DNA from 4 places in the Staphylococcus saprophyticus subsp. saprophyticus ATCC 15305 genome. Region 4 is predicted to be linked to each of the others. Evidence: riboswitches for the same ligand, from Rfam matches in the RefSeq annotation. Region 4 holds a riboswitch; each other region holds the start of a gene.

The links. Region 4 has a riboswitch for thiamine pyrophosphate ahead of SSP_RS07750 (3-oxoacyl-ACP reductase). Riboswitches for the same ligand answer to the same signal wherever they lie in the genome.
Region 1: it holds a riboswitch for thiamine pyrophosphate, as region 4 does, so the genes downstream of both, SSP_RS08615 (ECF transporter S component) here and SSP_RS07750 (3-oxoacyl-ACP reductase) in region 4, are expected to answer to the same signal.
Region 2: it holds a riboswitch for thiamine pyrophosphate, as region 4 does, so the genes downstream of both, SSP_RS12445 (thiamine phosphate synthase) here and SSP_RS07750 (3-oxoacyl-ACP reductase) in region 4, are expected to answer to the same signal.
Region 3: it holds a riboswitch for thiamine pyrophosphate, as region 4 does, so the genes downstream of both, tenA (thiaminase II) here and SSP_RS07750 (3-oxoacyl-ACP reductase) in region 4, are expected to answer to the same signal.

Annotation. Positions count from the first base shown of each region.
Region 1 covers NC_007350.1:1,777,003-1,785,474, reverse strand. Annotated here, with positions in the region: gene purH (bifunctional phosphoribosylaminoimidazolecarboxamide formyltransferase/IMP cyclohydrolase) at 1-444, shown strand, start outside; gene purD (phosphoribosylamine--glycine ligase) at 469-1,713, shown strand; gene SSP_RS08625 (energy-coupling factor transporter transmembrane component T family protein) at 1,806-2,612, opposite strand; gene SSP_RS08620 (ABC transporter ATP-binding protein) at 2,605-4,017, opposite strand; gene SSP_RS08615 (ECF transporter S component) at 4,030-4,605, opposite strand; TPP riboswitch at 4,692-4,793, opposite strand; gene graF (glycopeptide resistance-associated protein GraF) at 5,042-5,176, opposite strand; gene auxA (lipoteichoic acid stability factor AuxA) at 5,477-6,778, shown strand; gene SSP_RS08605 (class I SAM-dependent rRNA methyltransferase) at 7,124-8,293, shown strand; gene SSP_RS08600 (hypothetical protein) at 8,352-8,472, shown strand, end outside.
Region 2 covers NC_007351.1:27,369-35,840, reverse strand. Annotated here, with positions in the region: gene SSP_RS12465 (aquaporin) at 40-714, opposite strand; gene SSP_RS12460 (protein rep) at 1,067-1,897, shown strand; gene SSP_RS12455 (IS6-like element IS257 family transposase) at 1,938-2,612, opposite strand; gene xylB (xylulokinase) at 2,779-4,266, shown strand; TPP riboswitch at 4,403-4,512, shown strand; gene SSP_RS12445 (thiamine phosphate synthase) at 4,572-5,165, shown strand; gene SSP_RS12440 (NAD(P)/FAD-dependent oxidoreductase) at 5,158-6,270, shown strand; gene thiS (sulfur carrier protein ThiS) at 6,260-6,460, shown strand; gene SSP_RS12430 (thiazole synthase) at 6,462-7,229, shown strand; gene SSP_RS12425 (ThiF family adenylyltransferase) at 7,229-8,227, shown strand.
Region 3 covers NC_007350.1:811,721-820,192, forward strand. Annotated here, with positions in the region: gene SSP_RS03865 (F0F1 ATP synthase subunit epsilon) at 1-137, shown strand, start outside; gene SSP_RS03870 (DUF1146 family protein) at 399-632, shown strand; gene murA (UDP-N-acetylglucosamine 1-carboxyvinyltransferase) at 739-2,004, shown strand; gene fabZ (3-hydroxyacyl-ACP dehydratase FabZ) at 2,059-2,496, shown strand; gene SSP_RS03885 (YwpF-like family protein) at 2,553-2,993, opposite strand; gene SSP_RS03890 (single-stranded DNA-binding protein) at 3,184-3,603, shown strand; gene SSP_RS03895 (transglycosylase family protein) at 4,029-4,745, shown strand; TPP riboswitch at 4,876-4,974, shown strand; gene tenA (thiaminase II) at 5,052-5,741, shown strand; gene thiD (bifunctional hydroxymethylpyrimidine kinase/phosphomethylpyrimidine kinase) at 5,734-6,555, shown strand; gene thiM (hydroxyethylthiazole kinase) at 6,548-7,339, shown strand; gene thiE (thiamine phosphate synthase) at 7,339-7,977, shown strand; gene yidC (membrane protein insertase YidC) at 8,065-8,472, shown strand, end outside.
Region 4 covers NC_007350.1:1,587,719-1,596,190, reverse strand. Annotated here, with positions in the region: gene ffh (signal recognition particle protein) at 1-1,235, shown strand, start outside; gene SSP_RS07755 (LLM class flavin-dependent oxidoreductase) at 1,361-2,659, opposite strand; gene SSP_RS07750 (3-oxoacyl-ACP reductase) at 2,681-3,433, opposite strand; TPP riboswitch at 3,540-3,638, opposite strand; gene rpsP (30S ribosomal protein S16) at 3,852-4,118, shown strand; gene rimM (ribosome maturation factor RimM) at 4,344-4,850, shown strand; gene trmD (tRNA (guanosine(37)-N1)-methyltransferase TrmD) at 4,850-5,587, shown strand; gene rplS (50S ribosomal protein L19) at 5,691-6,041, shown strand; gene SSP_RS07725 (YfhO family protein) at 6,180-8,472, opposite strand, start outside.

The DNA.
Region 1 (8,472 bases), 190 kb from region 4:
GTCTCTGTATCAGGAGGTTATCTTGTACAAGATAAAGATAATGTCAAATTAAATAGAGAAGACATGACAGTCGTTACAGAAGTTGAGCCAACAGAAGCGCAATGGGATGCTATGCTTCTTGGATGGAAAGTTGTTGCATCAGTTAAAAGTAATGCTGTTATCTTAAGTAATGCAAAACAAACAGTGGGTATTGGTGCAGGTCAAATGAATAGAGTAGGTTCTGCTCAAATTGCAATTGAAAGAGCGATTGAAATAAACGATGACGTTGCTATGGTTTCAGATGGTTTCTTCCCTATGGATGACACGGTAGAATTAGCTGCAAATTCTGGTATTAAAGCAATTATTCAACCAGGTGGTTCTATCAAAGATCAAGAATCTATTGATATGGCAAATAAACATGGTATTGCAATGGTTACAACAGGCGTAAGACATTTTAAACATTAATTAATATTGGAGGAAATGTAGCTTATGAAAGTACTCGTAATTGGTGCAGGTGGTAGAGAGCATGTATTAGCATTTAAATTAAAACAGTCTCCACTTATTAATGAAATTCATGTGATACCAGGCAATGGCGCTATGAAAAATATAGCGACAGTACATACAGATATAGATGAAGCGAATCATGAAAAAATTGTAGATTTTGCTAAGACACAGAATGTTTCATGGGTAATTATTGGACCTGAACAGCCATTAACCGAAGGATTAACCGATAAATTGCAAACAGAAAATATAAAAGTATTTGGTCCAAATGAAGCTGCAGCACAAATTGAAGGTTCAAAATTATTTGCAAAACAACTCATGGAAAAGTATGACATTCCAACTGCAGCTTACAAAGAAACAAATAACAAAACAGATGCATTAGCCTATATTGACACATGTGAATTTCCAATTGTACTGAAAAAAGATGGATTAGCCGCAGGTAAAGGTGTTATTATTGCTAATAATATCGATGAAGCACGTGAAGGAATAGACATTTTATATTCTGAAGAAAATGGCACAGTTGTATTTGAACAATTTCTTGAAGGCGAGGAATTTTCACTTATGACATTTGTTAATCAAGATTATGCTGTGCCATTTGATTGTATTGCGCAAGATCATAAACGTGCGTTTGACAATGATGAAGGTCCTAATACTGGTGGTATGGGAGCATACTGTCCGGTACCTCATATTGATAAGGGTATGATAGAACGTACAAATAAAGAAATTGCTCAGCCAATTGCACAAGCAATGGCGAAAGAGGGCTATTCATTTTTTGGTGTGCTATATATAGGCGCAATTATAACAAAAGATGGTCCTAAGGTGATTGAGTTTAATGCAAGGTTTGGAGATCCAGAAGCGCAAGTGTTGTTGACTCGAATGGAAAGTGATTTGATGCAACACATTTTAGATTTAGAGGCGAAGCAACCGATTCAATTTAAGTGGAAAAAAGATGCGGTTGTAGGGGTTATGCTTGCGTCTAAAGGCTATCCAGGTACTTATAATAAAGGTGAGGTCGTTTCAGGGTTTACATTAGATGGAAGATACTTTGTAAGTGGTTTAAATAAAGTTGATCAACATTACGTAACTTCAGGAGGTCGTGTTATTCTCGCTTTAGGCGAAGGTAGCGACATTAGTGAAGCTAAAGCTAATGCTTATGAAGCGGTTGACCAAATTCAAAGTAATGCATTATTTTATCGTTCTGACATCAGTGACAAAGCGATAAAACAAAAATAGCAAAAAAGCGATGGAACAAACTGGTTTAGGTTTTGTTCCATCGCTTTTATTTTTTTGGATAAAAATGATTTCGAAAAGTTAGTTGAACTTTTTTAATAAATACTTGTTATACGGACATCGTCGATTCCAGTTATTGGGAAATATAGTGATAAGTAATAGGCACTTATTAATATGAGTCCCATAACTATAATTAACAGAATATCTTTATACGAGAAAGGTGCAGGATAATAATATGTTCGAGGCCCATCTTTGAAGCCTTTTTTTTCCATTGCTACTGAAAGCTGATGTGCCTTCCTGATGTTTTGACTTAATAACGGAATGATGAGGTGCTTGACTCTTTTTATACCTCGATAATTTTGGGCACTTATTAATTGATAACGTATTTTTAATGATTTTCTTAATTGTAAAAAAGACATAAACATTAATGGCACCATGCGTATTGCCGCCATAAAGGCATATGCTACTTTGGGTTTTACTTTTAAATGTTGCATTAAACTATAAAATACAAGAACGATTTGTGAAGTAAAAGCAATTAAGATTCCAAAAAATGAAACCGTTGTTGTACGCATCGCTAAATGTAAGCCACGATACAAACTTTCAGTTGTTATTTGTATAAACCCAAATTTGAATAGTAAGTGCGTCCCATCACCATAAAAAATCATGAATAATGCGGACACTAAACTGAAAAGTATCGTAAAAGTGATAAATACTAAGGTAATTTTAAATTGCAAGCCATTGAATATTAATAATAGAGCAAGCATTAAGCACGTAATATAAAACATATAATCGAATTGATGAACAAATATGACAAAGAAGAATAATATAACAGCAATCCCTAATTTAGTAATGATATTTACATCATCGATAAAGGAATGGTGTTTTTTCCACATATCAAACATACGTATCACCTGTCTTTTCTATTAAATGGTGATGTTCGAGATGTAGTCTTCGAGTTGGGTAACGTGCAATAATTTCTGGGTCATGTGTAACCATGATAATGGTTTGTCCTTGTTTAATTCTCTGTTGAAACAGCTTAATTAGGTTAAATGTATTGTGACTATCAAGTCCAAATGTAGGTTCGTCAAGTAAAATTAAATCAGAAGAAGCACTTAAAGCAATGGCAACACTTAAGCGTCGTTTTTGTCCCATAGATAATTCATAAGGGTGTTGTATTTGTACTGATGTTAAGTTAAGCGTTTTTAATAATGATTCAGTTTGCTGTTTAGCTTCATCCGTTGAATTAAATTTGTTTTTGTTTTGTATATGAATTTCGTCGTATACAGAATTTGTTATAAATTGTAATTCGGGATTTTGATACACAAGATACATAGATTTTGCTGCAGATTTAATTTTAGTGTAAATATGATGATTGATGTACATCTGACCTTCATATTTAATTAATTGCATCATTGATTCGAGCAGTGAAGTTTTACCTGAACCATTGGACCCGGTAATGGATATCCATTCTCCCGCATTGACATTTAACTTAGGAATGTTAATGAGTTGCTGCTTTCCACGTTTAATAACTGCATCTTGAATTTGGAAATTAAAATGAGATGAATCAGAATCTGAAAAATTTAGTGCTTTTGGTGCAGAATGCCAAGCTTTTGGATGCCAAACACCATATTCAGTTAATAGCGCTTCATAATAATTTAAAATTTGAGAAGGTGGGGCATCTGCAATGATGGCACCATCATAATTCATTAAAACGACACGATCGACATGTTGCCATATATGTTCGACTTTGTGTTCTACTATAAGTACAGTTTGGTCTCGCCACAATGATTGAATTTTTTGCCATAAATCAGCAGTTGACTCTACATCTAACATCGCGGTAGGTTCATCTAAAAATAGTGTCGTTGCTTGTTGTAAAATTGTCTCAGCAATCGCAAGTTTTTGTTTCATACCGCCACTTAATTCATTAATATATTGATTTTTGTCCACGTTTAATCCAACTGTCATTAGTGCTTCCTCAATACGATGATCCATTTCTTCCCGAGGAACTTGTTGATTTTCTAGTACAAATGCAAGTTCTTCATAAACTTTAGGCATACAAAATTGAGTATCTGGATCTTGGAATATGACACCACTTGAAGGATCGACTTCTAATGCATCATATTTTAACGGCAAATCTATCAAGTTTGGCACAATGCCACTAAGTACGTTTAATAAAGTACTTTTACCTGAACCAGAAGGACCTAATAATAATACCTTTTCTTTATCTTTTATTTGAATAGACAAATTGTCGAATATTTTTTTTTGACCATTTGGATATTTCAAGCGTAAATTTTTAGTAGCTATCAACATTATTACTCCTTATAGATTGTCATAATCACTCTGGGTTGCTGGTCTGAATAATTTTGTTACACCAGTTTGGTCAAGTGCTTTAACAATATAATAAGATAAGAGACCGGCAACGATAATACCGCTAATTAATCTAAATATGATGTATAAAGCAAGATTCCAACCCGCGACTTCTCCTAGATAACCATAGGCAAAATCTAAAGGTAGTGTTGCAACTGAAGCTAAAAATCCTGCTAGCATCGCAACCATTGCTGAACGTGATTTATATCGAAAAATAGCAAATATAATTTCGCAAGCTAAACCTTGTAATAATGCATAGACCATCGTTGCAATATCAAAACGACCCATTACAATTGTTTCACCAGCACCTGCAGCAAATTCTGCAAGCACAGCAATACCGGCTTTTGGAATTATGAGATAAGCTACGACTGCTGCCATAAACCAGGCACCATAAGTGAGTTCTTCAAAATGAAGTCCAGTTACCTGTACAGCTTTATAGACAAAATTCCAAATATTATAAATAATAGCGAAAACAACTGCGATAAGCACAGTTACAAGTATTTCGGATAGTTTTAAACCTTTTGACATCATTGTTCCTCCTAATATAAAAAACGCACAACCTTCTAGAAAGTTGCGCGTTTTTATATAGGCATACGGATACCAAAGTTACTCAGTGATATCGCAATACACTTTCCTACGCTAGTTTAATCTAGATCAGGTTCAAAGGGTTTGAGGGTATACCTCATCTCAGTCACAAAACACCCCTAGTGCGAATGATTTATTTAAATTTAATTATAATGTATGACTTTTCGTCGTTTATGTCAAGGTTATGCTAGAAATTGTTGGTTAATAGAGTGATTATTTTAAGGACAAACGTTGTTATTTAAGTTTATTACATGTAATCATGTTATAAAACCCTTAAAAATAGGAATGGACACAAACCTCATTTCGATAAGATTTGATGTCGCACTCCCATATCGGATTTACATTTATATTGAATTACTATTAATACCAAGTATCTATACTAGTCTAAAGTATCTTGAATATTTTGTTTAGTTTCTTCAGTGTTATCTTTTGCAGATTCTTTTTCTTCTTTTAATTTATCCTCTGCTTTTTTAGCTTTTTCAGCTGCTTCTTTATTTAATTCTTCTTTACTCATAATTAAAGCACTCCTTCATAGTTATGATTATCTATATTTAGTATATACCACAATTGAATAAAATATAAACACTTCAATATAATTACAATAGTTTGATATGAGATTAATGTTAATTAATGGATAATGTAAATAATGCATCGATAATGTACTTAATAAGTTAAATTTATAAAATTGTTTAAACATGAATTGTAAGTGGGAATTTGACTATAAGTCATTTTATATCATACTATGGACTTATTTATTAGATAATTAAAGACAAGAACTAAATGTTCATATATAATAACTTTTGAGGTGAATGGTATGTCTTTTTTGAAGAAACACGCTGAGATATTATATAGTTATGTTATAGGCATCGTTTCGCTTTTCACAGGTCTTATCATTTTAATTAATTTACCATTAATTAATAAATTAAATGGTAAAGGTAAAATTGATTTGCACATTCATAATGTATGGGATTTTATAAATGCATTTTTTAGTGAAATAATTAGAGTAATGAGTAATTACATAGGTAATTTCCCGATAATTAGTGCCATCATTATTGCTTTATTTGGTATTGGTGTCATTATGATTGGCTTTACTTTATATAGAACGACAAGATATGACTATGATATTTCAGTATTCTTTTTAGTTATTGGTATTCTTTTTTTCATCATAACACTGATATTGATGACTCAAGTTTATAGCTTTTTTGCTATTATTTTCGTAATACCATTTGCAATTCATATTGGTTATATCGTTTATAAGGACGAGTTAAATACAGAACATAGAAAATATCATTATTTATGGATTATTTTCAGTTATGGGATAAGTTACTTAATAACGCAAATTGTTTTATACGGAAGAATTGAAAGCGATGAAATCATTCCTATTGATATTTTGAGTGTTAACACATTCTTTATTATCATGTGGTTACTTGGACAAATGTCTATTTGGAACTTCTTATTTTTAAGAAGATCACTTCCTTTAACAAAACAAGAACTTGGGGAAGAAGAACCAGAATTATCAAGAACTAACAAAGGATCAGTAACAAATCAAACGAAAGAAACATGGAAGACACTACAAGATAAAACAACAGAATTTACACGTAAAACGCGCAGAAGTGTTGATATTCAAAAAGCTAGAGATAAAAAAGATAAATTTATTGCTAAATGGAAAGAAATTATCGATATTCAAGAGGATGATATTCCAAATTGGATGAAAAAACCTAAATGGATTAAACCTGCATATGTAGAGTTGTTCTGTGGAGCCATCTTATTATTCTTTACTTTAATTGAATTTAACAATAGGAATTCACTTTTTGTTTCAGGTAATTGGGAAATTTCCCAAACACAATATGTGATAGAATGGATTACGCTATTCTTTTTAATGATTATTATCATTATTTATATATTGACAACATTAACGAATTTCTTAAAAGATAGGTTCTATTATCTGCAAATGTTTATGGTCAGTTTATTATTCTTCAAATTACTGACTGAGTTTATGAACATTATGGTTCACGGATTATTATTATCCATCTTTATCACACCAATTTTAATCATTATGCTATTGGCTATATTTGTAGCATTTGTTATGAAGTTACGTGAACCAACTAAATATTAATTACTTTAATAGAAACAAGGAAGAAGTCTGGGACATGGCATTGTCTCAGGCTTTTTTTATTTGAAAGTAAAGGTAAAACACAACTTCTAAATAGAATTTCTTTCACATTTTATGTGGATTAGTCGCACTTATTCATGAGCATCGGCTGATGTCATTCACTATATTTGATAAGGTGAGGCGACCCAATCTTTATTGAAAAATTAAATTTCTATAAAAATACTTATGAAGTTTCAGATATAATATTTTGGTGAATTGTAGATAATTGATGTTACGATGTTAATGAGATGATAAAATGAATAAGCAAATAATAAATATAAATAAAAGTAGAAAGGCTGACATAAATTTATGAAAATTGCCACGTTAAATAGAGGAAAAGAAACGAAATATTTAAATGAATACCCATTAGTAGATGAAGAAGATATTTATGCACACGATCATTTAAAAGAGGGGGACCTATTTTATTTAATGAACGATAGAGATCAATATATAGCTACTGCTTATGTTGGTAGACAGCATAAAGGCGTTGGCTGGGTATTGAGCTATGACAAAGATGAAGTCATTAACACACAATTTTTTGAAACATTATTTAAAAATGCCAAAGCTGAACGTGAATATTTCTATAATATTGATGGGACGAATGCTTTTCGTGTTTTTAATGGTGAAGGCGATGGTATAGGTGGTTTAACCATAGATAACTATGATGGTCATTTCTTAATCCAATGGTATTCAAAAGGCATTTATAAATTCCGTTATAATGTATTATCAGCGTTAGAAAATGTATTCGAATATACGTCTATATTTGAAAAAATGAGATTTAAAGACGCAGAAATTCAAGGTGGATTTGTTGATGGTGAAGCACCTGAGTTTCCAATTATTATTGAAGAAAATTTCACATTCTATAATGTAGATTTAAATGATGGACCTATGACAGGCATATTTTTAGATCAAAAAGAAGTACGAAAAAAATTAAAAGATCATTATGCTGAAGATAAAGAAATATTAAATGTATTTAGTTATACGGGTGCATTTTCTGTTATAGCTGCCGAAAACGCAACAATGACAACAAGCGTAGATTTAGCAAACCGATCACGTGCACTTACAGAAGAAAATTTTGGCTTGAATGGTATTGATCCTAAGTCACAATATATTTATGTAATGGACACTTTTGATTACTTTAATTATGCGTGTCGTCATGACTTGTTTTACGATACGATTGTTATTGATCCACCAAGTTTTGCTAGAAACAAGAAAAAAACTTTTTCCGTATTAAAAGATTACGATAAATTAATTAAAGGTGCACTTGAAATATTAGGGCCTGACGGTACATTACTGTTATGCACAAATAATAGTACGTTTTCTTTGAAATCATTCAAAAATGTAATCAATCAAACATTAACAGAAGAAGAAGTAGATTATGAAATTGTAGAAGTAATGGGCTTGCCAAAAGATTTCAAAACACATCCACACTATAAACCTTCTAAATATTTAAAGGCTGTTTTTGTAAAAATAAAGTAAAATTATGAAAAAAGGGTATTCTTTTTAATACGAAGTAATTTACTAAGGAGTGAATAAAATGGGTTTTAAAAATAAAATCACAAATAATGTTACACAAAAAGTTGGTAATAAAGTATTAAAAATTGAAGATATCAAACAAAAAAGTAATATACCTACCACAAATATAGAAATTGAAGAAC
Region 2 (8,472 bases), on a different replicon from region 4:
TAAAGCAATTGGAATAAAGTATTAACTTTTAGAATTTTATTATTGTATGTTTGGTTTTCTTAAAATTTTATGTGTTAGAGCTGCAATAACTGCACCTAGAAGGGGAGCTAATATAAATATCCATAATGTTGATAATGCTTCTCCACCTGTGAATAATGCAGGTCCAATACTTCGTGCTGGATTTACAGAGGTACCAGTTAATGGGATACCTATTAAATGAACCATAGTTAATGTAAAACCTATTACAAGAACTGCTAAATTTGGAGCGATAAATTTTGTTGTCGTGACTGATAAAACGATGAATACGAAGACGAATGTTAATATTACTTCAACTAAGAATGCACCTGATAAAGATAGGTCTCCAGGAAGGTTTGCACCGTATTGGTCAAGATCGGTTTTTAATGTGCTTGATATAGACCAAATTAAAAATGTAGCAAATATTGCGCCCATAGTTTGGGAAATTGTATAGATGAATAAGTTTATTAAGGATAAACGTTTGTCTAAAAACATTCCTAAAGAAACTGCAGGGTTTAAATGACCTCCAGAGATATCGCCTATTGCATAGGCAGCTGCAATTATTGTTAGACCAAATGCTATTGCGACACCAAGTGTGCCTACGCTGTTATCTGGACTTAAACTCATAAACACTGCTGTTCCTGTACCGAAGAAAACTAGTATAAATGTACCTAAGAATTCTGCTATTATTTTTCTCATAAAATACCTCCTGAATATTAGTTCTAATATATACTATAAGATGAAAAAAAGTAACCTTTATTCTTAGAAATATTGATTTAAGAGAAAAGACTTTTTAAGGTCTTTTCTCTTACGTTTTCGTCGTTTTTTGCCGGTTTCTTCTTATCTTGATAATAAGGGTAACTATTGCCGGCGAGGCTAGTTACCCTTAAAGTGTTGATATGACTGCTTTCAAACACAAAAAAAGTTGCTTTTCCGTACCTATTAATGTATCGTTTTAAATGACTAGTAAAAAACATACATAGAAAGGGGAAAAAGCAACTTTTTTATTATCATAGTTTGTGAAAACTAAGTTGTTTTTATGTGTTATAACATGGAAAAGTATACTGAGAAAAAACAAAGAAATCAAGTATTTCAGAAATTTATTAAACGTCATATTGGAGAGAATCAAATGGATTTAGTTGAAGATTGTAATACATTTCTGTCTTTTGTAGCTGATAAAACTTTAGAAAAACAGAAATTATATAAAGCTAATTCTTGTAAAAATCGATTTTGTCCTGTCTGTGCTTGGAGAAAAGCCAGAAAAGATGCGTTGGGTTTATCCTTGATGATGCAATATATTAAGCAGCAAGAGAAAAAAGAGTTTATCTTTTTAACTTTAACTACACCTAACGTAATGAGTGATGAATTAGAAAATGAAATAAAACGTTACAATAATTCTTTTAGAAAACTTATAAAAAGAAAAAAAGTAGATAGTGTTATAAAGGGATATGTTCGTAAGTTAGAGATTACATATAATAAAAAAAGAGATGATTATAACCCTCATTTTCACGTGTTAATTGCAGTAAATAAATCGTATTTCACAGATAAAAGATATTATATTAGTCAACAAGAATGGTTAGATTTATGGCGTGATGTAACAGGTATTTCAGAAATCACACAAGTTCAAGTTCAAAAAATAAGACAAAATAATAATAAAGAGTTATATGAAATGGCTAAGTATTCTGGTAAAGATAGTGATTATTTAATAAATCAAAAAGTATTTGATGTATTCTATAAATCACTTAAAGGTAAACAGGTATTAGTTTATTCAGGATTATTTAAACAGGCTAAAAAGAAATTAAAAAATGGGGATTTAGATTACTTAAAAGAAATTGATCCAACCGAATATATCTATCAAATTTTTGGTTCTGTTGCAAAGTAAAAAATATAGCTAACCACTAATTTATCATGTCAGTGTTCGCTTAACTTGCTAGCATGATGCTAATTTCGTGGCATGGCGAAAATCCGTAAATCTGAAGAGACCTGCGGTTCTTTTTATATAGAGCGTAAATACATTCAATACCTTTTAAAGTATTCTTTGCTGTATTGATACTTTGATACCTTGTCTTTCTTACTTTAATATGACGGTGATCTTGCTCAATGAGGTTATTCAGGTATTTCGATGTACAATGACAGCCAGGTTTAAGTTTAAAAGCTTTAATTACTTTAGCCATTGCTACCTTCGTTGAAGGTGCCTGATCTGTAATTACCTTTTGAGGTTTACCAAATTGTTTAATGAGACGTTTGATAAACGCATATGCTGAATGATTATCTCGTTGCTTACGCAACCAAATATCTAATGTATGTCCCTCTGCATCAATGGCACGATATAAATAGCTCCATTTTCCTTTTATTTTGATGTACGTCTCATCAATACGCCATTTGTAATAAGCTTTTTTATGCTTTTTCTTCCAAATTTGATACAAAATTGGGGCATATTCTTGAACCCAACGGTAGACCGTTGAATGATGAACGTTTACACCACGTTCACTTAATATTTCAGATATATCACGATAACTCAATGCATATCTTAGATAGTAGCCAACGGCTACAGTGATAACATCCTTGTTAAATTGTTTATATCTGAAATAGTTCATACAGAAGACTCCTTTTTGTTAAAATTATACTATAAATTCAACTTTGCAACAGAACCGCTATTTTAGCACGTATTTCTGAAGGTTATATATTTTCTGTAATGAGTTCCCCTTATGGTTTAACGAGAACGAATTTATTAGAGAAAGCAAAAGAAAGGAATCGATGATATTGAATGAAGCAGTGTTAGGCATAGATATAGGTACAAGTTCAGTTAAAGTTATAGCCGTAAGTAAAGAAGGAGAAGTTCTAGCTAAAGTTAGTGAAGGACTTGATATAATACAACTTCAATCTGGGTGCAATGAGCAACAACCAGACGAATGGTTTGAGGCAACCAAGTCATGTATTAGACAAATATTAAGTGCTAGCGCGTTAAGCGACATTTATATTAGAGGCTTATCGTTATCTGGTCAAATGCATAGTTTAGTGGTATTAGATAGTACTAATAAACCCCTTCGAAATGCAATTTTATGGAATGATACTCGTTCAACCCATCAATGCACAACAATCGAACAACAATTTGGCGATTATATATTATCAAACCCAGTATTAGAAGGTTTTACATTAACGAAATTGCTTTGGATAAAAGATAATGAACCTAATAATTGGAACAAGATAGCAACGTTCCTATTACCTAAAGATTACGTGAGGTTTAAGCTAACTGGTAAAATAAATATGGAATATTCAGATGCTTCGAGCACATTATTATTGGACCCAAAACAAAAAAGTTGGTCAAAGACAACCGGCTCACAATTTCGCATTCACGACATTTATCCCTCACTTGTATCATCTGGAGATTTTATTGGATATGTAGAAAGCAGCCTAGCTAAATCATTAGGATTAACAGGGGAGGTAGCTGTTTTTGCTGGTGGTGGCGATAATGCATGTGGTGCACTTGGTGCAGGTGTTATCAAATCCAACGATACATTATGCAGTATTGGTACTTCTGGTACGTTATTAACTTGTGAATCAGGTGAAGGAAAGACGTATCGTCATAATTTGCACTATTTCAATCATGTTGTAGAAGATAAATCATATGTAATGGGCGTAACGCTTGCTGCTGGAGATAGTTTGAATTGGTTAAAAAAACATGTGTTTCCCGGTTTAACTTTTAACCAAATTTTAAGCTTAGCAAGTAACTCTACAATTGGTAGTGAAGGGTTGTTATTTGCCCCATACCTATCAGGTGAACGTACACCACATGGTGATTCGCAAATTAGAGGTAGCTTTATCGGGCTAAGCACTTTACATACAAATGCAGACATAGCGAGATCAGTAATTGAAGGTATTACTTATTCATTATATGAAACTTTGGTACATTTACGTGAACAAGGGAAGGACATAACGCACATTACATCAATCGGTGGCGGTGCAAGAAATGATTTTTGGTTACAATTGCAAGCAGATATATTTAATGCAAAAGTCAGTAAATTGAAATATGAAGAAGGGCCTTGTATGGGGGCGGCAATGCTAGCTATTGTCGGTTTGAGTTGGTATGAAAGCCTAGAAGATGTAGTTGATCAATTTATCGTCTATGATAGAACTTTTCTGCCGAATGAAGTGCATCATGAACGCTATGTTAAATACTTTGAAATATATCAAGAAGTCTATCGTCAGACACGACCGATAACAGCACGGTTGTTAGAGTTGTCTCTATAAGCGTGATTATGCACGATTAAGCCAGCTGACTTTAGGATACATGTTGTCAAAGTTGAAGTGAGACTTGAAAAGTAAATGATTATAAGTTAGATTGTAAGTAATCACTAAAACATTATGAAACGAAAATTTAATAGATAGAAACCACTGGAAGTGCCTTTGATAAAGGCTGAGACCGAAGTAATAACTGAGGGATTCCTAGAACCTGATCCAGTTCGCACTGGCGTAGGAAAGTGGCGTTTTCTATGATAAATGTAATCATACAACGTTATTTTTCCACCAGGAAAAGTAACGTTTTTTTATTTGGGGTGAAAATATTGTTTATTGCTATTACACCATATCAAGATTTGTCTAAATCACATATTAAGCATTACTGTGAAATCGAAGGCGTTATCGATTACTTATTAATAAGAGTGCCAATGAATACTGAAGAAGTCATTCAGTGGGTTCACGGATTACTAAAAAATGAGTTTCCTAAGGATAAGATTATTGTTCATAGTGATATCAATGTAATCATACAATGTGACTTGTCGGCAATTCATTTTAGGGAAAGTGATCCTTATATTGAGGAGGTACAAGCTAGTTATCCCGATATGCAAATAAGTATGTCTACGCACCATAAAGATGCTATTGCTAACGCTAAATATTTAGGGCTAGATTTTGTATTATTTGGACACGTATTCGAGACGTCATCTAAACCTCAACAAACACCTAGAGCAAAGTCGGAGGTTGAAGAAGCGCTACAAATTGATATTCCGATTATTGCAATTGGAGGTATTAATCAACATACTTTATCTTCTTTACCTAATGGATTTTCAGGAATAGCCGGTATTTCTGTTTTTAATCAATATTCGAAAGAAAAACTTATAAACATGAAGGAAGTGTGGGATGGACATGTATGATGTCATTATTATTGGATCGGGAGTCATGGGCATGTCAATCGCACGTGGGTTAAGTCAGTCTTTTGCGAATATAGCTGTGATAGATAGAGATGAAGCAGGTAAGCATGCATCTTATAAAGCAGGTGGGATGTTAGGCGCGCAAAATGAATTCACCAAAAATAGTGCTTTGTTTAGTTTGGCAACAACTTCTCAAAAGATGTTCAAACCTCTAAGAGATAGTTTGTTGGAAGAGGTTGGCGTGGATATTGAGTATTTAAATAGTGGATTAATAAAATTGGCTACGAACCATTATGATAATAAAAAGATTGAACAGCAATATCAATTTTTAAGACAACATTTTGCATCTGTAGAACGTCTTAGTCCTACTGATGTTCAACACATGTCCAACGGTGCTATAACTTCAAAACATACAAATGGTATTTATATGCCTGAAGATAATCAAATCAATGCAAACCGCTATACTAAAGGGTTGTTGAAGTCATTATCAAATAGACATATAGATAGAATATACCAAACAACTGTAACCCATATTGAATCCATAAAAGATGGGTACCGTGTGGAGACACGAAATGGAGCTTATTATACTGAAAAGTTAATTGTCACAGGAGGCGCTTGGACAGGAAAACTTTTACAGCAATATTTACCTTGTGAAACGGTTATTGGGGTAAAAGGAGAAGCGCTATTGGTAGAACAACCTGATTTAAACTTGAATATTACCATGTTTCTGACTAATGGTTGTTACGTCATTCCAAAATTAAAAAATAGATATTTAATCGGTGCAACAAGTTACTTTAATGATTATTCAGTTGGGGTGTCTAATTCTGGTAAATCATGGCTTAAATCACAAGCTTTGCACTATATACCAGATTTGAAAAATGGAAAAATCATAAACCAATGGTCAGGTATACGGCCTTATTGTCAAAACGAACAGCCTATTATGGATGAAGTGGATAAAGACTTATTTGTCATTGCTGGCCATTATCGCAATGGAATTTTACTTTCGCCTTTAATAGGTGAGTTGATGAGTCAATGGATTATCAGTGGGCATAGGCCGAAACAATTGTATGATTTTCAGATTAGGAGAGGTGAACGAAATGAAATGTAAGATTAATGGTGACGTATTTAACTTTGAACAACCAATTAATATACAAGAAATAATTCAATCATTGGGACTGGATGAAACACGTATTATTGTAGAGCATAATGAAACATTAATTAAGCGAGAACAATTTACATCTCGCATAGTCAATGATGAAGATAACTTAGAATTATTAGAATTTGTAGGAGGCGGTTAATATGTTTAAAATAGGCAACTTTACATTAAATTCAAGATTATTATTAGGTACAGGAAAATTTGATAATGAAGAGATACAAACTCAGGCTATTGCAGCAGCAGAAACAGAAGTATTAACTTTTGCAGTGAGACGCATGAATTTATATGACAAAGATTTACCAAATCCATTAGCAAAAGTTGATTTATCGAAATTCATCACATTTCCAAATACAGCTGGAGCTAAGACAGCTAAAGAAGCAGTTCGTATAGCAGAAATTGCTAATCATGCAGGTGTTTGTGACATGATTAAGGTAGAAGTCATTGGTGATGACGAAACATTACTGCCAGACCCATTAGAAACATATGAAGCATGCAAAGTGTTACTGGAAAAAGGTTACACGGTCTGTCCATATATATCTAATGATGTTGTCTTAGCGAAACGCTTAGAAGAGTTAGGCGTTCATGCAATTATGCCACTTGCCTCTCCTATTGGTACAGGGAGAGGAATCAATAATCCATTAAATTTGCGCTATATTATTGAACGTGTCAATGTACCAGTAATCGTAGATGCAGGTATTGGCTCACCTAAGGATGCTTGTCATGCAATGGAATTAGGTGCTGATGGTATTTTACTTAATACGGCAATATCAAGTGCAGCGGATCCTGTGAAAATGGCAGAAGCAATGAATAAAGGGATTAGTGCCGGAAGATTGAGTTATGAAGCAGGAAGAATACCTGTGAAGTATACAGCACAAGCATCGAGTCCAACTGAAGGAATTGGGTTCTTATGATAGAGCGCTACAATCGACAAGTAAGATATCATCAGTTTGGTGAGTACGGTCAAAGCCAACTTCAAAAAACTCACGTCATGATTATGGGTGCAGGTGCACTTGGTAGTCACAGCGCAGAAATGTTAGTAAGGATGGGGGTAGGCTCACTTACTGTAATAGATATGGATATTGTTGAATTATCCAATTTACATAGACAAGCGTTATATGATGAGTTGGATGCAGAAAAGATGTTACCTAAAGTTGAAGCATTAAAGCATAAGTTGAATCAAATAAATAGTAACGTACAAGTAATAGCAATTGATCGTGAAATAACAAATTTAAATATTGAAAATCTATTATCGACATATCATCCGGATATTGTTATAGATGGTATGGATCATTTTAAAATAAGATATTTAATTAATGAATCTTGTAACAAGCAAAATATACCTTGGATTTACGGTGCTGCAGTTGGTAGTAAAGGTACTGTTTATGGTATCGATGATCAAGGGCCATGTTTGAAATGTCTACTTGAAACAATGCCAAGTACTGGTGAAAGTTGTGCAATAAATGGTGTGCTGCCACCAGTGATTTATCAAGTAGCTAGTATACAAGTTTCCGAGCTAATGAGATGGGTCTCTGGCGAAGCATTTTCAAAGAAACTTATAACTATAGATTGTTTTAATATGCAATATAAGTCGATGGATGTTAATGCCTTAAAACAAAGTGATTGTAATGTTTGTAAGAAACATGAGTATGCATTGTTAAACGATAAATACGACAACAAGATAGAGAAACAATGCGGAGACATGTTCTTATTACGCTTTAATGCCGATATTTTTAGCCATACTGATTATTTACCTGTTACGGTAAAAAAAGCTAATAATTTTGTGAAACTACTGTCCTATAAGCCTTATGAAATTACACTGTTCAAAGACGGAAGAATGCATGTCTATGGAGTTGAAAACGAAGGGGAAGCTGAGAAGATTTATAGAGAAATTGGAAAGAGTTTGAGTTGAATATAAAATAATTTAAACACTGACTAAACAATAGATTGATGTGCTATTGTTTAGCAGTGTTTTGCGTTATGAAGTATTTGGCTTGCTTGTAAGTCTGTTTCTAGCTCTTTTAAAGCGTTTTGAATCCTTAACTCGTCTAAAAGGTCGCCCATAATTTTATCATTCATTGTATATCCTCCCCTTGTTATTATGTTGGTATTTTAACATAATATTAGACGTGATTGTTAAGTGAAGGTGAGCAAAAT
Region 3 (8,472 bases), 780 kb from region 4:
ATGTTGCTAGAGCTGAATTAGCAAAATCTAGAGCAGAATCTCATTTGAATAATGAAGAAGATAACAGCGACGTTAATAGAGCTAAACGTGCTTTAGAAAGAGCGAATAACCGCATTCGCGTCGCGAACTTACAATAAATTATATCATTGGTGAGTGGGATGTTACTTTTTCCATTTAGGCATCTACTACTCACTCCAAAAAGAGTCTAAGACATGAAAAATGTCTTAGACTCTTTTTTTAGAGACGTAAGTTCGTATAGTAAAGTAGACACAAAAATAAAAAGTGAATTGCTCAAACAACAAAAGCATTATAGTTAATTAAATTCTGCAGTTCTTAAGTATCTTTTAATGATTATTTCGTGTAAAATAAATTGACAGTCTAAAGTGAGGAGTTATTGTATGGAGTATCTAGGACAATTTTCAATTGTACATCTTATCTTACATGTGGTTTGTATTTGTATTGCTTATTGGGCATTAAATGCAGTGAGATTAGAGCAGTTTTTTAAAAAGGGGTATCCCTTACAAGTTCAAATTTGTATGATTTTTTTAGCAATATTACTTGGAACAGCTGTTAGTAATTTTATTGTGGATTTGTTACAATACTCAACGCAAATAAAATATTTAGCACAATAATTCAAATACTTGTATATCTTTTTGAATTATAGATATAATAATTTAGAAGTACATAAAATAGTTTAATTAAAATGAAATATATAAGTAGCAAAGTGGAGGATTTAAGATGGATATGATAGAAATTAATGGTGGAAATAGATTAACTGGTGAGGTTAAAGTGTCAGGTGCCAAGAATGCTGTATTACCAGTATTAACTGCTTCACTTTTAGCATCAGAAGGTGTCAGTAAACTTATGAATGTACCTGCATTAAGTGATGTAGAAACGATTAATAATGTGATTTCAACATTAAATGCAGAAGTTTCATACGATAAAGACGAAGAATCAGTAACTGTAGATGCAACGAAAGAATTAAATGAAGAGGCACCATATGAATATGTAAGTAAAATGAGAGCAAGTATTCTTGTTATGGGTCCATTATTAGCCCGCTTAGGTCATGCTAAAGTCGCATTGCCAGGTGGTTGCGCAATTGGTTCAAGACCAATTGAACAGCACATCAAAGGTTTCGAAGAACTTGGTGCTGATATTCATATGGATGGTGGTTTTATTTATGCAAGTACTGAAAATGGATTAAAAGGTACAACCATTCATTTAGACTTCCCAAGTGTTGGCGCAACGCAAAATATTATCATGGCAGCTTCACTAGCAGAAGGTAAAACAGTATTAGAAAATGTTGCAAGAGAACCAGAAATCGTTGATTTAGCAAATTATATTAACGAAATGGGAGGTAACGTTTCTGGAGCTGGCACGGATACGATCATTATCCATGGTGTAGAAACACTTCACGGTGTGGAACACGCGATTATTCCTGATAGAATTGAAGCAGGTACACTCCTGATTGCTGGTGCGATTACACGTGGTGATGTACTTGTAAATGGTGCTATAAAAGAACATATGACAAGCCTTGTTTACAAATTGGAAGAAATGGGTGTGAATCTAGATTATCAAGATGACGCAATTCGCGTAAGAGTAGAAGATGAATTAAAACCCGTAGATATTAAAACATTACCACATCCAGGATTCCCTACGGATATGCAATCACAAATGATGGCATTATTACTAACAGCTGAAGGACATAAAGTAGTAACTGAAACTGTATTTGAAAATAGATTTATGCATGTAGCTGAATTTAAACGTATGAACGCTAAGATTTCTGTCGAAGGCAGAAGTGCTAAGATTGAAGGTAAGAGTGAACTACAAGGTGCACAAGTAAAAGCTACTGACTTACGTGCAGCAGCAGCACTTATATTAGCCGGACTTGTAGCTGATGGAACGACGCAAGTAACAGAATTAAAGCATTTAGACAGAGGTTATGTTGACTTACACGGTAAATTAGAAGCACTAGGTGCAGATATAAAACGAACACAAGCTTAATACATGATTCGCAATTGAAGTGGCGATTCAAGAACAAGATGGAGGAAGTAAACAATGGAAACAATTTTTGATTATAACCAAATTAAAGAAATCATACCGCATAGACAACCATTTTTATTAATTGATCGTGTTGTTGAATATGAAGTAGGTACACGTTGTGTGGCTATTAAACAAGTATCAGGTAATGAACCGTTTTTCCAAGGTCATTTTCCGGAATATGCAGTTATGCCTGGTGTTTTAATTACAGAAGCGCTTGCTCAAACAGGTGCAGTAGCGATTTTAAATAGTGAAGAAAATAAAGGGAAACTTGCATTTTTTGCTGGAATTGATAAATGTCGCTTCAAAAAACAAGTTACTCCTGGAGATACTTTAAAATTAGAAGTTGAAATAACAAAAATGCGTGGGCCAATCGGTAAAGGTAACGCAAAAGCTACCGTCGATGGTGAAGTAGCATGTAGTTGTGAATTAACGTTTGCAATTCAAGCAAAGTAAATAAAAGACCTCAAGCTCAGTTGTAAATACAACGGTTTGAGGTCTTTTTATAGTAATTATTTTTCTATTTTTTCATCTTTTAATCTTGGTTTAGATTGCATCATACGATTGAAAGATTTTTTAAGTTCGTCTCCTGTTAAACCTTCATCAATAAGTTGTTCTAATAAACTTTCTGCATATACTTGTCTTAATGTATAAATATGACATTCAAAAACGATGGAGATTGTACTTTCCAGTTTTTTTATGTTTTTAATCGTCGCATCAAAAAGAGCCGGATCATTTGCTGGACGTGTAATCACTACGCGTATATCTAATAAAGTTTCATCATCCATATATTGTTTCATTGTTTCATAATGATAATCTGAAATAACAATTTCTAATAACCAACCAGTTCCACTATTTTCTTTATTGATAATAACGCCATCTTCTATTTCATATTCTGTAACGCCACCACTATCTGATACGATTTGAAATCGAACAGCTTTAAATGATTTCATCGTCCTCACATCCAATTAATAAATTTAACTTCTACAATTATTCGAATTATACAATCATTATAACGTAATTTTAAAAGAGAAAGGTAAAATTTGTAGAATTTAGTATTAAAACATCTTTTGAATTCTGTGTTATTGTACTTTGACGGTATTGTGTAAAATTCATAGAATATAGTTATAAAGGAGGTGACATATGATTAATAACATTGTTATCGTAGGGCGACTAACTAAGGACCCTAAAATATATGATAAGGAGGAGAAAAAATTAGCTACATTTTGTGTAGCTGTATCAAGGAACTATAAAGATAAGAATCAAACCCCGGTATGTGATTATTTATTTTGTAAAGCATTTGGAAAAATGGCAACAAACATTGAGAAATATACGAAGCAAGGCTCACTTGTAGGTATAACAGGCCAAATGCAATCACATAAATATGAAAAAGAAGGTCAGACGCATTTTGTATCAGAAATACTTATTGAATCAATTAAATTCATGTCTCCACAAAACAAAGATAAAAATGATTTACTTTTTGAACCATTCCCGCTAGAGCATTCCCAAAATGCATTTAAAGACATTAACGTACAAAATAATGATATATATGAAATTGTATAAACCACCCACCCTAAATCTACCCCTAATCTAATCATCCACTTTAATATACATTTAAATCCTACTATCAATTATACTTCTATTGGCTATCCCTCTTAAAATATCCCTATAAGAGGGATAGCTTATTTAATATAGAATCAGCAATCAAATCGCTAATAAGTAATTTAAATAAAACTGAATAATCTGATATATTACAATCATATTACGTGAAATTTTACTTTTCATAGCCTTTAAAAACTATCACAGAAGTTTTTAAAGGGATAAAAAATTATATTCAAAGATAAATTAAATGTAATTTCATTGTAAAAAAAGCCGATTTTTTTTATTTCACTGTAACCTACAACGATTTTTTGAATGTTATAGTTGTATTTGCAAATTAATCATAAATAAAAATAAACTTAATTACCTTATAGGAGGACTTTTTTACAATGAAAAAAACAGTAGTAGCATCAACATTAGCAGTTGGACTTGGCGTAACAGGATTCGCAGCAGGAAATTCAGCAGACGCTTCAGAACAAGGCGTTGACAAAGCACAATTAGCACAACAAGCTCAAAGTAATCCAGAATCATTAAATGAAGCGCCAGTACAAGACGGTGCTTATAATATAAACTTTAATTACAATAATACTGATTATAGCTTCCAATCAGACGGTCAATATTGGACTTGGAGCTATGGACAAGGTTCAACTAATGCACCAGCACAAGAAACTGCTGAGCAACCACAACAAGTTGAACAACCACAACAAACTGAGCAAGCTTCAACTGAACAACCAGCAGAAGAAGCTGCACCACAAACTGAAGAAACACAACAACCACAACAAGAAGCAACTACACAAACTACTTCAAGCTCAAATGAATCAACTTCAAATGAATCTAGTTCAAGTGAAGCTTCAGAAGGTTCATCAGTAAATGTTAACTCTCATTTACAAGCAATCGCGCAACGTGAATCAGGCGGCGACCTTAAAGCTGTTAACCCATCATCAGGTGCAGCAGGAAAATATCAATTCTTACAAAGCACATGGGATTCAGTAGCACCATCTGAATATCAAGGTGTATCACCAACAGAAGCACCTGAAGCAGTACAAGACGCAGCAGCTGTTAAACTTTACAACACAGCAGGCGCTTCACAATGGGTTACTGCATAAAAAATTAAGTGTAGTAATGAACTTAAGATAAATATTTAAAGCTGAGACATATATGTCTCAGCTTTTTTTATAGTCAGTTATTTTGCAAATTTGTCAGTATTTTGTTATCTTTTAATTAAATAAAATATAAAAACGCTACTAGGGGAGCCAGTTGGCTGAGATGATTAAATTCAGACCCTTACAACCTGATTTGGTTAATACCAACGTAGGAAAGTAGTTTAATCTAAAGTTGGGGTATAAATCCTCGCTATTAATTAACTACGTTTCTGTCGGGAATGTAGTTTTTTTATTTATAGGAGGATTTTTGTGTTATTTTCAGAACAGTTAAAAAAAGAAGCTAAACCAATTATTAATCAAATCTACCACGATCCATTTATACAAGGTATGTTACATGGGAATTTACCGACTGAAGCAACCAAATTCTATTTAAGAGCAGATGCTTCTTATTTAAATGAATTTGCGAATATATACGCACTGTTAATTCCAAAAATGGGGAACTTAAATGATGTTCGATTTTTGGTTGAACAAATTCAATTTATAGTAGATGGTGAAGTGGAAGCACATGAAATTTTAGCGGATTATGTCCAAGAAAGTTATAATGAAATCGTACAAGAGAAAGTTTGGCCACCGAGTGGCGATCATTATATTAAACATATGTATTTCAATGCGTATGCTAAAGAAAATGCTGCTTATACGATTGCTGCAATGGCACCTTGTCCTTATGTTTATCAATTCATTGCTCAAGAAGCATTAAGGGATAAAGAATTAAATAAAGATTCTATTTTAGCTAAATGGTTTGAATTTTATAGTACTGAAATGGATGAATTAGTTATTGTATTTGATAATTTAATGGATAAATTGACGAAGCATTGTAGTGAAAAAGAAAAAAATGAGATAAAACAATGCTTTTTACAAAGTACAGTACATGAAAGAAACTTTTTTAATATGTCATTTAATGAAGAATCATGGTCATATGGAGGTATGAAAAATGAATAAACCCAATATTGCATTGACAATTGCTGGTACTGATCCAACAGGAGGTGCTGGTGTAATGGCAGATTTGAAATCTTTTCATGCTTGTGGCGTATATGGTATGGTGGCTGTTACAAGCATTGTTGCGCAAAACACTAAAGGTGTACAACATATTCACAATCTTGAGCCACAGTGGTTATCTGAACAACTGGCAAGTGTGTTTGATGACGAATTACCACATGCCATTAAAACTGGTATGATTGCTTCAAAGGAAATGATGCAATTAATTCAAGAATACTTAGTGAAATATCCTGAGATACCATATGTTATTGATCCAGTTATGTTAGCTAAAAGTGGTGATTCATTGATGGATGATGACGCGAAAGCAGATTTACAAAATATATTGTTACCCTATGCAACAGTAGCGACTCCAAACTTACCAGAAGCTGAAGAAATCACTGGATTAAAGATTGATAATGAGGCAGCGATATATAAAGCAGGCAACATATTTATTAATGAAATTGGGAGTAAGGGTGTTGTTATTAAAGGCGGACATGCTGAAGATTTAGAAACTGCTAAAGATTATTTATTTACTAAAGATGAGGTCTATACGTTTGAAGAACCTCGTTATGATACGCAGCATACCCATGGTACAGGTTGTACTTTTTCAGCAGTAATTACAGCTGAACTGGCAAAAGGTAGAACGATTTATGACGCAGTGAAAAAAGCTAAAAAATTTATTTCATTAAGCATTAAATATACGCCAGAAATTGGTCAAGGTAGAGGACCTGTAAATCACTTTGCATATATGAAAAAGGTAGGTCTAGATGATGAATAGTTTAAATAATTTAAGAACGAATAATCCACTCGTTATTTGTTACACAAACGATGTCGTAAAGAACTTTACGGCAAACGGACTTTTAAGTTTGGGTGCAAGCCCAGCAATGAGTCAAGCACCTGAAGAAGCGATAGATATGTTAACACCTGCTAATGCACTGCTCATTAATATTGGTACTTTAACTAAAGATAGAGAGCAGGACATTTTAGAAATTGCTAAAACAGCTAATGAAGTAGGCACGCCAATTGTATTTGATCCAGTTGCTGTCGGTGCATCCCAATATCGCAAGGATTTTTGTAAAACTTTTTTAAATACTGTAGATGTAGTAGTTATAAAAGGGAATGCATCTGAAATTTTAGCGTTGATAAATAATGATGCTAAGATGAAAGGAACGGACAGTGATGATAATTTAAATGCGATAGAAATTGCCAAAGAAGCGCATAAACGATTAAATAGTGCGATAATCATCACTGGCAAAGAGGATGTTGTGATTCAAGACAATCAAATATATCAACTGAATAATGGATCGGCTTTGTTGGCCAAAGTAACGGGTGCAGGCTGTTTATTAGGTGCTGTCATAGCTAGTTTTTTACCGACAGATGAAACAACTTCAATCAGCCAGTTAGTTGAAGCCACTTCAATTTATAATATCGCTGCGGAAAAGGCAGAGCAACTTGCGGAAGACAAAGGTCCTGGTACATTTATGACGTTATTATTAGATGCACTATATCAAGTGACTTATGATGATTATTCAAATCAAAGTGATATACAAGAGGTGCAGTAATGTTTGATAAAAATAATTTGAAACTGTATTTTATTTGTGGCACGCAAGATATTGAAAGTAAGACAACTATTATAGATGTTGTGACTGAAGCACTTGAATCTGGAATAACCATGTTCCAATTTAGAGAAAAAGGTAACGGTGCATTAATTGGAGATGAAAAAGAGGACTTAGCACGGAAATTATTAGCTTTGTGTCATGATTATGCAGTACCATTTATCGTTAATGATGATGTTGCCTTAGCCAATAAGATTGGTGCGGATGGGATTCATGTTGGTCAGGATGATATGGATGTTAAAGTATTTGCTGAACAATTTAAAGGAAAAATTATTGGTTTAAGCATTAGTAATATAGATGAATATAAAACATCTAATTTAGCACATGTGGACTATATTGGCGTTGGGCCAATGTACGCAACGACATCTAAAGATGATGCAAATTTACCAGTAGGGCCAGAAATGATAACGAAATTAAGAGCGCATGTTAATCATTTTCCAATCGTAGCAATCGGTGGTATAAATGTTGAAAATACGAGGGAAGTTATGCAAGCTGGTGCAGACGGTATATCCATTATTTCAGCTATTACAAAGAGTGAAAATATTTCAAATACAATTAGTCAATTCTTACAAAATGTTGAATAAAGTATAAATATTTCTTTTTTTGTTTTCTACTTCCCTTTGAGTATGATAAAATAAATTCTATGTGAATATATCATTAGAGGTGGAAAAATGAAAAAGAAAGCACTACTACCTTTATTATTAGGTGTAATGGTCTTTTTAGCAGGCTGTGACTATTCTAAACCTGAAAATAGAGACGGTTTCTTCTATAATACGTTTTATGTGCCAATGGATAATGTAATACATTGGTTGGGAACTAGTTTTAATAATGACTATGGTTTAGCAATCGTAGTACTTGTGTTAGTAATACGTATCGTATTGTTACCATTCATGTTATCAAACTATAAAAATAGTCATATGATGCGTGAAAAAATGAAAGTTGCAAAACCGGATATTGATGCAATTCAAGAGAAGGTTAAGCGTTCGCGTACACAAGAAGAAAAAATGGCAGCAAACTCAGAAATGATGGAAGTTTATAAAAAATACGATATGAATCCGATGAAGAGCATGTTAGGATGT
Region 4 (8,472 bases):
ACTTTAAAGTTGTAAAGGATTTTGTCAAAACTGTATCAGATAGAGCTTTAGGTTCAGATGTTATGAAATCATTAACACCTGGACAACAAGTGATTAAAATTGTTCAAGAAGAACTTACCCAATTAATGGGTGGGGAAAATTCAACAATTACGATGGCAAATAAACCACCTACTGTTGTGATGATGGTTGGTTTACAAGGTGCCGGAAAAACAACAACTGCAGGTAAACTCGCATTATTAATGCGTAAAAAATACAATAAAAAACCTATGCTGGTAGCTGCTGATATTTATCGTCCGGCTGCAATAGATCAATTGCAAACAGTTGGTAAACAGATTGATATACCAGTTTATAGCGAAGGTGACCAAGTCAAACCGCAGCAAATTGTAGAAAATGCAATTAAGCATGCTAAAGAAGAACATTTAGACTTTGTTATTATTGATACAGCAGGTCGTTTACACGTTGATGAAGCTTTAATGCAAGAGTTAAGTGATGTTAAAGAAATCACAAAACCTGATGAAATCATGCTTGTCGTGGATGCAATGACAGGTCAAGATGCAGTTAATGTTGCACAATCCTTTGATGAACAATTAGAGGTATCTGGTGTAACGCTAACTAAACTCGATGGTGATACGCGCGGTGGTGCTGCGTTATCCATTAGATCCGTAACTCAAAAACCAATTAAATTTGTTGGTATGAGTGAAAAATTAGACGGTTTAGAACCATTCCACCCTGAACGTATGGCATCTCGCATTCTCGGTATGGGTGACGTACTAAGTCTAATAGAAAAAGCACAACAAGATGTAGATGAAGACAAAGCAAAAGATTTAGAAAAGAAAATGCGCACGTCTTCCTTCACTTTAGATGACTTTTTAGAACAACTTGATCAAGTGAAAAATCTTGGTCCTTTAGATGATATTATGAAAATGATACCGGGTATGAACAAGATGAAAGGTATCGATAAACTTAATATGAATGAAAAGCAAATCGATCATATTAAAGCAATTATACAATCCATGACACCAAGTGAACGTAACGATCCAGATACTTTAAATGTATCTCGAAAAAAACGTATCGCTAAAGGCTCAGGACGTTCAGTTCAAGAAGTTAACAGATTGATGAAACAATTCAATGATATGAAGAAAATGATGAAACAATTTTCCGGTGGCGGCAAAGGTAAAAAAGGAAAACGTAAACAGATGGAAAATATGATGAATGGTATGAATTTACCGTTTTAAAATGTGTTTCTTAAATTGAGTAATAATTAAAAAGTAGTAATCCACAGCAGAGTCGTGGATTACTACTTTTTTTGTGCTACATCCAATCTATAAACTAATAGAAAGCGTACGATGTTGAATCACTATTAAATTCCAATATTTTCTCTAAATGTTGTACCTTCGTATTCAGTACGATACAATCCACGTTTTTGTAATTCAGGCACAACATCATCGACAAAATCTTCTAAACTATTTGGAAATTCTGGAGGCATTAAGTTAAAACCATCCGCAACACCCGCGTCAAACCAGCGTTCCATTTCATCTACAATATCCTTTGGTGTTCCGATGAGTGTTAAATGCCCACCTCCAGCACTTAAATAACCTAATAACTCACGTAATGTTGGATTTTTATCTTTAATGATTTCTAGCACAGTTTGATAGCGTCCTTTAGGTCCTTTAAAAGATTCGACAGGTGGTAATGGTGGTACCGGTTCATCCAAATCCCAGCTATGGCAATTTTGACGAATAAAAAAGGCTAATTGATTTAAAGCGGTATCAACTTCTAAAGATTCATCGAGTTTTTGTTTTTTTGCATAAGCTTCTTCATAAGTTTGTCCGACATATGCAACTAATCCAGGAAATACTTTCAAACTATCTTTAGGCTTACCTTCTTGTATCAATTTTTGATTTAATTTGTTCTTGAAAGCGCTAGCTTGATTGAAATTCCAAGCAACAGCATAAACTGCATCAGCATATTTAGTTGCTAATGCGATACCAGGATCGGAGGCGCCCGCTTGCATTGCAATGGGTTTCCCTTGAGGGCTACTTGGGGTTGTTAAAGGTCCACGGACATTGAAATGTTCTCCTTCATGATTAATAGCGTTGATTGCTGATGGATTGATTAACTTATTATCTTCTTTATCGTGTAAAAAGTCATCCAATGACCATGATTCGAGTAAACGATTCATCACTTGTGCAAATTCATCTGCTTTTTTATAGCGTTCCTCGTGTTCAGGTAAATGGTCCATACTATGATTAGCAGCTTCCATATCAGTCATTGACGTTACTAAATTCCAACCAGCACGACCTTGACTCATATGGTCTAGACTGAGTAGTTGTCTAGCAGCTGTGAATGGATTGGAGAATGTACTAGATATCGTAGCAACTAGGCCCACATGTTGTGTAACTTGCGATATTGCTGCTAAATTAACGAGGGGATCAAACCAAAATGCAGGCATATCACTTTTCGAACTAGCTGGAAAAGATTGATTGTCAGCAAAAAATATGGCATCAAATAAGCCTTGTTCTGCAGTTCTTGCTAATGATTGATAATAAGTAATATCACCAATACGCTCAATGCTTGAATGTGGCATACGCCATGCAGCCTGGTGATGGCCACAAGCATAGATAAGTACACCAATGCTTAAATGTTGTGATTGTGTCATTGAATGACTCAGTCCTCCTTATTAGTTCATTGTTAAGCCACCGTCGACTGTAAAATTTTGACCTGTGATGCCATTTGCTTCATCTGATACGAGATATGCAACCATATTAGCAACATCTTGTGGTGCGGTTACCTTTTTTATTGGAGTGGTTTGAGCAATTAAATCGAATACTTCAGTAGTGGTACTTGCACTTGCATCCGTTGTCTTTAATAAGCCGCCAGAAACGACATTAGATGTGATACCATATTGACCTAATTCTGCAGCTAAATTGCGTGAAAAACCAATCAAACCAGCTTTAGCTGTTGTATATTCATGATAAGGGACGACAGGATTTTGAAATAAATTTGTACCAATTGAAATGATATGGCCATTTTGTCTTTCGATGAATTGAGGTATAACACTTTGACACAAATTAAAAGCAGCTTTCAATGTACCATCAATTTGTTGTTGATAATCCTCCCATGTAAGGTCAACAAATGCTTGTTGTTGAACAGGGTCAAATTTAAAGCCAACAAGTGCATTATTGACTATAGCATCTATGTGACCAAAATATTGCGTAGCTTTCTCAACTAACGCGTCTATTTCATTGCGTTTTGTAACATCTGCTTGGATAGCGATTGATTGATGAGTTCCAATTTCATCTACAAGTTGTTGTGCAGCTTGTCTGCTGTTGTGATAGTTTATGACAACGTTATGTCCTTGTTGCGCTAATGTGTTCACGATTGTCGCACCTAATCCTCGACTGCTACCAGTTACAATTACAGTTTTTTTCATTTTATACACTCCTTATTTTCTATAAAAAAATACACAACGCTCCTGAAAGAAGGTTGTGTATAATGAATATCGACATATGTATCAAAGTACTTCAAAATATTGAAATATGCTAGACTTCACACTTTCCTCCGCTAGTTTAAACTAGATCAGGTTCAAAGGGTTTGAGTCAGACTCATCTCAGTTAGAAACACCCCTAGTGCATTTGTTATGTAATTTAAGTTAAATGTATATTTTTTAGTGAATTATGTCAAGTTAAGGGTGATTAAGGAGATGTGACTTCCCAAGAATTAAAGTAGAAAAAGAATTTTGCGTAATAATGAAATTGGTAAAGAAGAAACTCTTTACAAATTATTGAATTACTGTTATTATTATTTCTTGTAGAAAATAAAAACTATGAAAACAAAAGGAGCGAATATAAATGGCAGTTAAATTACGTTTAACACGTTTAGGTTCAAAAAGAAATCCATTCTATCGTATCGTAGCAGCTGATGCTCGTGCACCACGTGACGGTCGTAATATCGAACAAATCGGTACTTACAACCCAAACAATGTGAATGCAGCTGAAGTTAAAATCGACGAAGAATTAGCACTTAAATGGTTAAAAAATGGTGCGAAACCAACTGATACAGTTCATAATATCTTATCAAGAGAAGGCATCTTGAAGAAATTTGACGATCAAAAATAGGATTTCGACAAATAAACAAATATATGATTTGTAAGGGTACCTTGAAGGGTACTCTTTTTTTATAGACATTATCGATAATAATATAAGCAAGTTGATATTTTAAAAATGTCATTACATGAATATTGTATTTGTGTCACTGCGTATAACTTCACATGTTATAATAATAAGACAAATCATAGCATACATAATCAATTTTAATAGATAAATAATAGTGGAGGCACGTATATGAAGGTAGAGATAGGTAAAATTGTTAATACACATGGTATTAAAGGAGAAATAAAAGTAAAATCAAATTCAGATTTTACAGAAACACGCTTTCAGCCTGGGGAGCTTGTAATTATTGAACGTAAAAATAAAGAGCCATTAGAATTCACAATTGCTTCTTATCGTATGCATAAAGGTCTTCATATGTTGACATTTGAAGGCATTAATAATATTAATGATATTGAATATTTAAAAGGTGAAACCATTATGCAAGAACGAGATCATGAAGAAATAGAACTCGGTGAACATGAATTTTATTATTCAGATATCATTGGTTGCACTGTATTTGATGACGATGATACACCAATTGGACGCGTTACAGAAATTTTCGAAACAGGCGCAAATGACGTGTGGGTAGTTAAAGGTGACAAAGAGTACTTGATTCCATATATCGCTGATGTTGTTAAGGATATTGATGTAGAGGGTAGACGTATTCAAATTACACCAATGGAAGGATTGTTGGATTAATGAAGATTGATTTTCTAACTTTATTTCCAGAAATGTTTAATGGTGTTTTAAACCAATCCATTTTAAAGCGTGCACAAGATAAAAATATGTTAACAGTCAATACAGTTGATTTTAGACATTTTGCAGAAAATAAACATAATCAAGTGGATGATTATCCTTTTGGTGGTGGTCAAGGCATGGTATTAAAGCCTGAACCCATTTTTAATGCAATGGAAAGTATTGAAAAAACAGATGACACAAGAGTGATTTTAATGTGTCCGCAAGGCAAACCATTTACACAAGCGATAGCAAATGAACTAAGCCAATCAGAACATGTAGTGTTTATTTGTGGTCATTACGAAGGCTATGACGAAAGAATACGTGAACACTTAGTTACAGACGAGATTTCTATGGGAGACTATGTATTAACGGGAGGCGAATTACCTGCAATGGTGATGACAGACGCCATAGTGAGATTATTACCAGGTGTTTTAGGTAACCAACAATCTCATGAAGATGATTCATTCCAAGATGGCTTATTAGAATTCCCACAATATACAAGACCACGAGAATATAAAGGGATGAGTGTACCGGATGTATTACTTTCAGGTAATCATGCTCATATTGATCGATGGCGACATGAACAAAAAATTCTACGTACATTTGTAAAACGACCAGATTTATTAGAACGGTATCCAATGACAGTTGAAGAAAAAGATATTGTAGAAAGATACAAAAAGCAATTGAAAAAAGACTAGCAATGTGCTAACATATTTTAAGTGTGCGACACACGAAAAATCACTATGATCCGCTGCTATATTTTGTCGAGGCAAGAACATAGGTTGAAGGAGAGAAAAAATAATGAGTAATCACAAATTAATCGAAGCAGTAACTCAATCGCAATTACGCACAGATTTACCTTCATTCCGTCCAGGTGACACTTTAAAAGTGCACGTACGTATTATTGAAGGTACACGTGAACGTATCCAAGTATTCGAAGGTGTAGTAATCAAACGCCGTGGTGGAGGTATTTCAGAAACTTTCACTGTTCGTAAGATTTCTTCAGGTGTAGGTGTGGAACGTACTTTCCCATTACACACACCAAAAATCGAAAAAATCGAAGTTTCACGTCGTGGTAAAGTTCGTCGTGCTAAATTATACTACCTACGTGAATTACGTGGTAAAGCTGCTAGAATTAAAGAAATTCGTTAATCAGCATATTAAGCATATAAAAAGCGGTTCTCATTATGAGAATCGCTTTTTTATTTAAATATATAGCTCACGACGATTAGTAAATGGCAAAGTCGTGGGCTTTTAATATGACCAAATAGGGACTAAAAAAATATGTCCTTAAATTTCTCTTTTTGAAGATTTTGAAATGCGCTTTGTAAAAATAATACTTGAGATGATACCTATCACCGTCAAAATAATTAATGTTTTATGGTAAGGTGGTGCATATTTGAGTTTGATTATTTCTTGTCCTTTATCAACAGGAATGACAGTCATTATACCATTACCTTGCTTTACAGTGACTTTTTTATCTCCTTCATAGGCTTGCATCCCATCTCTATACGCCATTGGCAAGACTAAGTAGCCTGCATCATTTTTATGCTTATGAATCGTATAGCCATTACGTTGTTGTGTGACTTTAACAGCGTCTAATGAACTAGATGCATGGCGCAAGGTATGATAATCTTCGCCATATATGCCTTTAACATTCACTCTATACTTACCTTTAGACAATTTAAGATTAAGTTTTTCGTTTGCTTTAACCCTCATTGTGACTGGTGTTACAAAACGTCTATATTTATAAGATAACTCATTACGATGTTGATTGTATTCGTTAATACCAACGTCATGTTCCTTATCTGGAGAAAGTAATTCAACATCCATTTCAACGTACATATCTTTATATTTATTAGCAATAGACGAAGGCAATTGGTAACTTATACCACCATTGTCTTTTTCTATAATCAGTTGATGATTATCTAATCTGTGTGCATCTTTTAGTGTTGCAGAAGCATCGGATAATAAGTTTTTATTCGGCTTGAACGATTGATTGGCTTCTGTATTATTGTCAAAAACGACACCTTGTAGCATGGCTTGTTCTTTATCTAAGGGTGATTTTAAATCATTCGCATTATAAACCTTATCTGTAATGTGTGCACTTGGATAATGGATTTGATTAACTGAATGTATAAATGATTCTTTTTTAGAATGATGAACTATATCTTTCTGTGTAAATCCATAGGGCATATTTAAATCATCAGGCCGACGAATACGGTCCTCTACATGCCATAAAGCCATTAAGTTGGCGCGATTAGATAATAAACGATACGTGCTGTTTTTATCTGTATGCATATTGATTTGTAGTGTTTTATCATAATATTTTAAAATATCGCCATCGAAAATACTTGAATATAAAGCAATGCCATTAAAATGGTAAATCATTGGTGAATTTAATCCATATTGAGACATATAATCGATACGATGTAATGGATCATCTTGCTGGTGGTTTATTGCATTTATTTTTTTGGCTAAAGCTGGGCTATGATAATCAGAGTCCTGTATGGCTTGTTTTGTAGATTCATATCTTTTCACATTATTATAGTAATCATTAGATAATATGAATGCTTGTTGAATTACAAATAAAACTATTATGGATACCTTAAACCAATGATTTTGTAATAAGTTTTTCTTAAATAATAATAAAGCGATAAATACCATAAGTATGAAACAAATAATCATCCATGACATTTTTTGATCTGTAACGATAATATTCATGACTAGCATGATGATACATACTGGAATGCAGGTTAAGATATAGGCTTTCAGAGTTAATTCCGATAGGTGCTGGATAAATAGGGCGATTAAGCCAGCAGACATGATTGCAAATATGTATACCCATCTACGTTCTGGAGTTGAAAATCCATTGAACATGCTATCGAAATGTGGTGTAAGTGACCCAATCAACATGATCCACGTAGCAATTGCAAATAATCTATAATAATAATGTTTGTATAGTTTAAAAGATAATAAAGCGACCACAGTTATTATAGACACTGTAATATAAAAACCATTTGTGAAAAAATGCTTTTGACGTGCGAAATCAGTGAACAGTGGAATTTTAAAATATGGGTTACTAACTCGATCGTTATTGAAAAATGAAGTAACGCCCGTATAAAAGCCCCAGATGCCTATTAAAGTACTTAAAATAACTGCAATAGGAATCAAAATAAGTTGTTGTTTCCGAGAAACCAAATCAGTTGGATGTGGAAAGATAAACCTATAAGCGACGTATGCTAGGAGGACAATCGCTTCGTAATAACTAAAATAAAAATTTGAAAATAAGGTTAGTGCAATGGCGAATATGAATAAACCAATTTTCTTTTCTTTATAAAATCGTTCAACACCTAGTAATGATAAAGGAAGGAAAATAAGTAAATCACCGTAATACGACCAAGTGAAATTAAAATAAATCACAGTCGTTGATGAAGCATAAAGCATTGCAGCAAGCAACGTAGCATAATTTTTAAATTTTAAATATCTAAAAAAGTAAAATGAAATGACAAACGTGACAACACCTTTGACAAAAGCAACAATAATTTGATTGCTTGCCCAATAACTTATTTGGTTAGGATGA